2 regions of the Pelosinus sp. UFO1 genome follow, and region 1 is predicted to be linked to the other one. Evidence: a T-box and tRNA genes for the amino acid it is inferred to sense, from the RefSeq annotation. Region 1 holds a T-box; the other holds one or more tRNA genes.
The links. The T-box of region 1 lies ahead of thrS (threonine--tRNA ligase). A T-box ahead of a tRNA ligase gene usually reads a tRNA of that ligase, here a tRNA-Thr.
Positions count from the first base shown of each region.

Region 2: it encodes a tRNA-Thr, which carries the amino acid that the T-box ahead of thrS (threonine--tRNA ligase) is inferred to sense. The anticodon was not compared.

Region 1 covers NZ_CP008852.1:4,838,049-4,842,496, forward strand. Annotated here, with positions in the region: gene UFO1_RS25020 (hypothetical protein) at 1-338, shown strand, start outside; T-box leader at 1,120-1,374, shown strand; gene thrS (threonine--tRNA ligase) at 1,424-3,370, shown strand.
Region 2 covers NZ_CP008852.1:4,640,222-4,644,669, reverse strand. Annotated here, with positions in the region: gene ytaF (sporulation membrane protein YtaF) at 1-119, opposite strand, end outside; gene UFO1_RS21820 (LCP family protein) at 201-1,421, shown strand; gene UFO1_RS21815 (undecaprenyl-diphosphate phosphatase) at 1,537-2,364, shown strand; tRNA gene UFO1_RS21810 (tRNA-Thr) at 2,453-2,528, shown strand; gene UFO1_RS21805 (hypothetical protein) at 3,290-3,580, shown strand; gene UFO1_RS21800 (N-acetylmuramoyl-L-alanine amidase) at 3,817-4,344, shown strand.

The sequences.
Region 1 (4,448 bases):
CCCTAATTGTCATAGTAAATGTCACAAAGATTGTCATAAATGCCCATCCTGTAATCATGATCTTCATCACGACTGTGGTTGTCATGAAAAATGCGAGAACCATGAGTGTCATAACAATTGCCATCATGAATGCGAGTGCCCTAAATGTCATCATAAATGCCACAAAGATTGTCATAAGTGCCCATGTTGTGATCATGATTTTCATCACGACTGTGGTTGTCATGAAAAATGCGAGAACCATGAGTGTCATAACAATTGTCATCATGAATGTGAGTGCCCTAAATGTCATCATAAATGCCACAAGGATTGTCATAAGTAGCGAAAAAATATATATGTAATCGTTAATGACGTTAAAGCACCCTTCGGGGTGCTTTTTATTATGCCAAAAATGAGGTGATAAATTGAAATGCTACACAGTGTGCGCCTGTAATATCAGTAATGATTGTATGCGTGATACCAAGGTGCAAAGACAGGGCGGTGCAAAAGATAAAAAAAGTAAGGTTAAAAGGTAAACCACTATCGCAACTCAATACAGACATACACGAACGTGACGGTCATATCTGCATAATACGCGGGTGAAGAAATATGACATAGTTTAAAATTCATATATTTTTGAATGATAATAAAATGCCATTGCGGTGTCATGAAGTGTAATAGTGTTTTATCGGAAGTTACCAACATATAATCCACAATTCACACAGGGTAAATCCTATACTAGTAAAAGGACAACAGGTAACAGTAGAATTAATAGATCGAGTAAATGAAGAAATGTCAGAACCTTTGATTTTATTGACTTCGTAGCACTAAATAGAAACAGTAAAAATCCAGTTTTCCAATTCCCAAGCCGTGGGTCGAGAGTTCGAATCTCTTCACCCGCTCCAGTAAATTCAAGCCTTCCGACGATTTGTCGGAAGGTTTTTTTAGGTGCAGGAAGGCCATAAAATTTATTAGAAGAATTTTATTTACGTGCAGAGGGCTTTAGTATCATCAGCTACTCGGGTTGTTTCCATTTTTGAGACTAAAAAAGTAGCAGATGGTTACAATTTAAATCCTAGGATAAAAAACTATAAAAATTGACACACGTATTTATTAATACTATAATGTATACATATTTAATAAATAAAGACTGTGATAGAGAGAGTATCTGTTAATAAAACCGAGCAGAGATAGGATGTCACCGGCTGAAAGCATCCTTTCGGAGTTAATAGAGAAGACCACTCTTGAGTTGCGTGCTGAACGGATATGATTTTTCATTTTCAATTAAGCATAGCCGCGCACCTTGCGTTATCGAGGTTTTAAAGCGATGCCCAAAGGATATTATTCATTAGGCATAAGCAGGGTGGAACCGTGTGATTAAAAGCTCTCACCCCTGATTTTTCAGGGGTGAGGGCTTTTGCTATTATAAAAGAAGAAAGAGGTGTTGATGGTGATTAGTGTAAAGCTAAAGAATGGAAATCAAATAGAGGTGCCGTTCTCTACCACTTGTGCTGAAATTGCTAAACAAATTAGTTCAGGGCTTTCAAGAGATGCGCTTGCTGCTGAAATTAACGGAAAGGTGGTGGATATAACTACCACCATCAATACGGATTGTTCGCTGAATGTTATTACATTTGACGATGAAGCTGGTAAAAAAGTGCTGCGTCATACTGCTTCCCATGTTCTTGCCCAAGCTATCAAAAATCTTTATCCAAAGGTAAAGCTTGCCATCGGGCCTGCAATAGAAAATGGATTTTATTATGACTTTGACTCAGATATTCCATTTACATCTGATGACTTAGGTAAAATAGAAAGGTCGATGAAAGGGATAATCAAACAAAATCTTACCCTGGAGAGCTTTGAGCTTCCGCGTGAGGAGGCATTAAAGCTTGCAGAGCAGCTTAATGAACCGTACAAAGTAGAATTGATTAATGAACTACCTGATAACGAGCCGATCAACTTTTATCGACAGGGCGATTTTGTTGATCTTTGTGCAGGGCCCCATCTTCCCAATACTGGAATGATAAAGGCAGTGAAACTTACTTCCTGTACAGGTGCATATTGGAGAGGCGATTCCAAAAACAAAATGCTCCAACGCATATACGGGACAGCATTTACTAAGCAATCTGAGTTAAACGCCTATCTGACTGCAGTGGAAGAAGCAAAAAAGCGTGACCATCGTAAAATTGGCAAAGAGCTTGATTTGTTTTCTATAGATGAATATATCGGTCAGGGGCTTATCCTTTGGCACCCTAAGCTTTCTGTTGTCCGTGAGGAAATAGAGCTTTACTGGCGTAAGGAACATCGCAGGCGTGGATATGAGTATATTTATACTCCCCATATTGGTCAAAGCAATCTTTGGGAAACATCAGGGCATTTAGATCATTTTGCGGAAGGTATATATCCTCCAATGAAAATGGCAGCCAAGGACGAAGAGGAAAATACGACCTATTATGTAAAACCTATGAGTTGTCCTTTCCATGTGCGGATGTATAAGACAAGACCTCGCAGCTACCGAGAACTTCCCATTCGATGGTGCGAACTTGGTAGTGTATATCGTTTTGAAAAATCAGGCGCTTTGCATGGCATGTTGCGTGTACGTGGCTTTACTCAGGATGATGCACATATTGTTTGTACAGAAGATCAGTTTGTGGATGAGGTCAATAGCGTTCTTGACTTTGCCCTTGATATGAATAAAGCATTTGGTTATGACAAACTTAACGTATATCTTTCTGTCCGTGATCCTCAGGATAACGAGAAATACCTCGCCAATGAACCTGTGTGGCAACTGGCAGAAAGCACACTGGAAAAGATCCTCAGCGATCGTGAAATCGTGTTTAAAAAAGATATTGGCGGTGCTAAATTTTACGGTCCCGCAATTGACTTAAAAGCAGTGGATGCTATGGGACGGGAATGGCAGGGAACAACGATTCAACTGGATATGAATTTACCTGAGCGGTTTGGAATGACATATATCGGTTCTGATGGTAAAGAACATACACCTATCATGCTGCATAGAACTTTGCTTGGTTCAATGGAACGCTTTGTTGGAACGTTGATTGAACATTATGCTGGTGCCTTTCCTCTGTGGCTTGCACCTGTTCAAGTAAAGATCTTAGCCATATCTGAGAAAAATCATGAATATGCTAATAAAGTGCTGAAAATATTAAGAAATGAAGATATAAGGGTTGAACTTGACGACAGGAGTGAAAAAATCGGCTACAAAATTCGTGAAGCCCAACTAGGTAAAATACCATATATGCTTATACTTGGTGATAAGGAGCAAAATGAAAATGTGGTTGCTGTCAGAAACCGTAAAAATGGTGAAACTACAGTAATGAGTATTGAAGAGTTTCGTTCTTTAATTTCAGGAGAGATATTTTATAAAAGTTAATTGATGGAAGGAGGAGTATATTAGAAATGATTTGCCCTCCTTGTCCTCTTACAAGAGTTCGGTAATCATGCGGTTTCACGACTGCATGATTTTTGTTTTTAGATTCATATCCCATAAGGACCAGCGATTCTATCAGCCATCTTTTGATCGTGACCGGGTATGGCATGTGCATAAATATCTAATGTGACAGAGGGTTTGCTGTGACCAAGGCGACGTGACACTTCAATTACTGGCTCGCCATTGGCTAATAAAATGCATGGTAATACGTCTAATAACTTGGGACATAAAAAAAAGGCCCTCTCGAAGAGAGCTATAAAAAGATGGGAAAGATGTGTTTAACGCGTGAGTATGCGCCAAGATAATTATTCCCAATAAGTAGGGGTTATATACATTAGAGCGTGAGGGAGGGGTGAATGATAATTGGATGGAAAATGGATATTGAAGCTTGAAATTATGAAACAAAAAGAAAAAGCCCGAAAGCTCTTTCTTAAAAACCTTGCAACAATGGACGTTAACGGCGTGGGAAGCATTGCCTAGGGAAGCAAAACTGCCTAGGGAAACAAAACTGCCTAGGGAAGCAAAACTGCCTAGGAAAGCAAAACTGTCTAGGGAAACAAAATTGTCTAGGGAAACAGAAGCGTCTAGGAAAACAAAAGCTACGAGGAGAGCAGACAAAACCAACGCCAATAAATTGTCGATCATCTTCTTCCCTGAAATCATCTTCCCAATCTTCAATTTCAGGATCATCCCAATTATGATCCATATTGTAGGATCACCTCCTAATTTACATAGAAACTCTTTTATACATAATATGCTCTATAGTAAATTAGGGTGACTAATCAGTTTCAATTATTATTAGAGAGGGGAAGGCATGAAATTTAGTTCAACAAATACGCCGCTAATGACATCGCAAATAAGATAAGTGTAGCTGATTTAACACAGTGGCAATCGATTGAATTCCCCATCGAAATCATTCCTTTCCATTTATTTAATAAAAATATTCTATCCTGAGATAATTCCATTCATGTAAGGAAAAACAAAGATAAAAATATGCTAGAGCGTGAGGGAGGTGTGACAG
Region 2 (4,448 bases), 200 kb from region 1:
ATAGTAAAGTTGGCCATATGTGATATTTTAATTTTTAGAACGCCATAGGCAATGCCTACTCCAAGATTATCAAGGTTTGCTGCTATAGCAATCAAAATACTAAAAAGCAAGAGGCTCATCAAATCCACTCCTTAATAGAACATTGCTATATGGTATGGAATAGATGGCATTTTGGTTCCGGAGGACAGAGAGGTGTAAGAATGGGACAAAAACAAACTCGTCATCTCAGAAAAGGGCGAGCTGCAATGTTATTAACAATTATTATATTTTTAGTCGCAGGTGTTTATTATGTACTATTAGGGCGATCTTCTGCAACCAGCACGTTGGCGAATACATTTTTCATGAAAGAAAAAATTAATATATTGGTTCTTGGCGTTGATACACGTGAAGATGATGTGGGGCGATCTGATACCAATTTTGTCGTTACGATAGATACAAGGGCAAAAACAATCACCATGTTCTCTATTCCGCGCGATTCTCGCGTGAAAATTGATGGGCATGGGTGGGATAAAATTAATCATGCCTATGCCTTTGGTGGCTCTAAACTTTCTAAATCTACTGTTGAAAATCTGATGGGTATACCATTAGATTATACTGTAGTCATAAATATTCAGGGGTTTGTGCGCATGATTGATGCAGTTGGTGGAATTACTATTGATATAGATAAAAGAATGTATTACTCTGATCCATATGATGATGATGGAGGATTGTACATTGATCTTCACCCTGGTGTTCAAAAACTAAATGGAAAAACTGCTATCGAATATGTACGTTATAGAGATGAAGAAGGCGATATAGGTCGTGTAAGCAGACAACAAAAGTTTATGAAAGCATTATTACAGGAAATCAGCAAACCCCAGCTTATTATAAAACTACCTGATGTTATTAAAGAGTTCGTTGCAGCAGTCAGAACCGATATGTCAACAAAAGATATGGCTAAGCTAATCCCTGTTATAAACGAGGCAGCAAAATCAGGCCTACATACGGAATTGTTATTAGGTACTCCATGTTGGATACAAGATGTTAGTTACTGGTTGCCTGATATAAAGGTGCTTAGGTCTAAGGTTGCTCAAATACAAGGTATTACAGTAGACGAGCGATATGCACAAGTAACGGATCGATTAGCCAAAGAATATACAAATTCAGTGCCGCAGGAAATAAGGGTAGCTGAGTCTTCACCAGTTACTCAAAAACCCTCGAATTTAGATAAACAAACTACAGATGGTAATAAAAATATTGTAAATACTGTTAAGATAACTGCAATTCCCATCTCTAATGAAACTGAGACTACTTCTGCAAATGGAAAAAAGATTTCTGATCCCAAGATGACTAAAAATATGAATAGTCCAAGCGCAGACGTTCAAGGAGACAGTACTGGAGTAGTTCATAAGAATAGTATGACTGATGCAAAGGGTAAATAAGCCACTTTGTGCAGTAACCTTTCGGATTATAGGCGGGGTAATTCAAGGTATGACTTATCTGGAGTTAGAGCTTGTCTCTTTCTTTTAAAAATAACACAACAAAGGGGTTCTTACATTGACCGTACTTCAAACTCTTATTTTTGCAATCGTTCAGGGAATTACAGAACTTTTCCCCATCAGTAGTGTAGCGCATGGTGTTTTAACGCCATATTTCTTTAATTGGAATTTAGATCCCGCCTTTTTGAAGGAACATTTTCTTCCGTTTTTAGTTATGTTACATTTAGGAACTGCTATAACTCTCTTATTGTATTTCGGAACAGAATGGACAAAAATTATGGCATCTATATTCAACAAAGATGATAAGTCAAGAAAGTTGATGTTTCTTATATTAGTTGGTACTATTCCAGCTGCTTTAATTGGACTTTTCCTAGAAAGCCCACTTCGCCATATGTTTAGTAATGTAAGCAGTGCGGCGTTTTTCTTGATTATTAATGGCGGCATATTATATTGGGGCGAAAAATTACGAGGAGGAGGACAGGGGCAGAAGAGTATTGACGATCTTAGTTATAAACAAGCGGCTATAATCGGCTTATTTCAATCGTTAGCACTTGTTCCAGGCTTTTCTCGTTCTGGTGCTACAATGACGGCGGGATTTTGGATGGGCTTAAAACATAAGGACTCTGCTCGGTTTTCCATGCTGCTTGCCACCCCGATAATAATTGGGGCTAGCATTATTGAAGTTCCCAAACTTATTCATACTGACATTACTGGTTTATTTCAAATCTCCTTAATTGGAGGTATTGCATCTGGTATAGCAGCTTTTTTAAGCGTATGGGCTTTAATGAGATGGTTCGGTACTAACGAAATTAATGCAATGCGTCCATTTGCCTGGTACTGTTGGGTAGTTGGCTTTGGAGTCCTGGTAAGTCAACTATATAAATAAGTTAAGGTACATTAAATTTTGTAATATTAAGTACAGGCAGAGATCTTGACTTTGCGGTAGTAGAAGCATAAAATAGTAAAGGTAGATTGCCGGTATAGCTCAGTTGGTAGAGCAACTCATTCGTAATGAGTAGGTCTGCAGTTCGAATCTGCATATCGGCTCCAGTGAAATCTGATGGTTGCGCCTGTGGAGTGAAAATGAGCGGGCTCAGTGGTGCAATTGGTTATAAAGAAAAGCAGACAAGATTACTTGTCTGCTTTTTTGTTGCTACCTGTAAGGTAATTTAGATTTAATACTGGCTAGCTTCCTTTTTATATAGTCACTTCTCATTATTACATCAAATCATTATATTCTTGCACTGCTAATAGAAATGAAATAAAGTTATCCACAATAATTCACATCTTATTAACAGGGTTATCCACAAAATATAATATAATAATAATCGTAAACCTCAAAAAGATGTCAAAATAAACTACACGGCTGGTTATTTGAAAGAACTATAGGTTTTAAACCCAAGGAATAAAGGATTCTGTACATGTGACAATTATAAAACCTTCTTTTGAATGAGCCGATCTGTAGGTCGAATCTACATATCGCTTCCAATGAAATCAAGGCTCTTGAGAATTATCTCAGGAGCCTTTTATATTGAGCGTATAGATCAGTACCTATTCTTGCGCCGAGCTAAAGCAATTCCAATTTAACTTTAGATAAATAAGTATTAGCAATTATAAGGCGCCTTACTTTTCTGAGAGACGTTTTTGTTTAGCCGTAATTTGATTTTCCAGAGTATTCGATATGATAAAAAAATAAGGATTTTTCATGAAAAAATATTAAAGTCTACACCTTTTAGGGGAGGAAATATTTCCTACGGTAGTATATCCTAAAAATATGACGAAAGGGAAAAGAGAAGAAAATAGGAGGGAATATGATTACTTTTGATAAAACGACTATAAATAATATACTATTGGAAGAAGGCTATTCAGATGAAGGTGAGATAGACATGATATTTTATGATTTAAGTATCATCGATTCAAGCTTACAAGGGGTACTTGATGCCTATCTAACTGATAGGATAATATTAGATGAATTTAATGTGGAAGGTTTAACTATTAATATAATAATGGATAAGTTTAGATGTGATTTCTGGAATGCATTAGGTTTTTTGAATACAAGCATTAGTAACCATAAGTTGGCAAAAGACCTATACAATTTGTAGACAATAACTTGTAAAGATTAAGTATATATAGCAAATTATTAGTAATGTGAGCCCCGCAGAATGCGGGGTATTTTGTTTTGCTTGGGCAGTTCATGATTTGGTAGCATAATATGAAATATCTATAAATAAGGTACAGTGTTACAACTTATTATTAAAATAATTTTTTTGTTGGTTGAATTATAAGTTGGAAAATAATGTAATCAACTATAAATGATTTTATAAAGGGGGCGTGGAAAATGAAAATAACTATTAATGGAGGGCATTATCCTGGACGGGATAGTGGTGCAGTTGGACCTACGGGTTTGCAAGAGTCAGATGTCAATTGTGATTTAATGTCACGGGTTGCGAATTATCTTCGTGCTGTGGATTGTGATGTTTTAGAGGTACAAGAAAATACACTGTCTCAAATTACAGATGCATCGAATCGATTTGGAGCTGATTTGTTTATTTCTATACACTGCAACGCAGCTGTTGATACAAATGCAAAAGGTACAGAAACCTATTGCTATGAACTTGGAAGTGATAGCGAAAAACTTGCTGCCTGTATTCAACAACAAATAGTTAGCAGTATAGGGACGGCTGATCGTGGTGTGAAAACCGGGAATTTTTTTGTTTTGCGTATTGCAAATTGTACTGCGGTTCTTGTCGAAACGGCCTTTATTTCAAATAAGGATGAAGAAATATTACTTGCTGATGAGGCCAAGCGAGATCAATTAGCGGCGGCAATTGCGAGAGGAATTACCGACTACTTAAGCCTAGGATAGAAATTTAAAACTGCAACCGAAGATGTTAATCCCAAAATACCGCTGAGATACATAAAACAGCGGTATTTTCTTGGCTGCTAGTTGCTAAATGAAAAAGGTAAGGC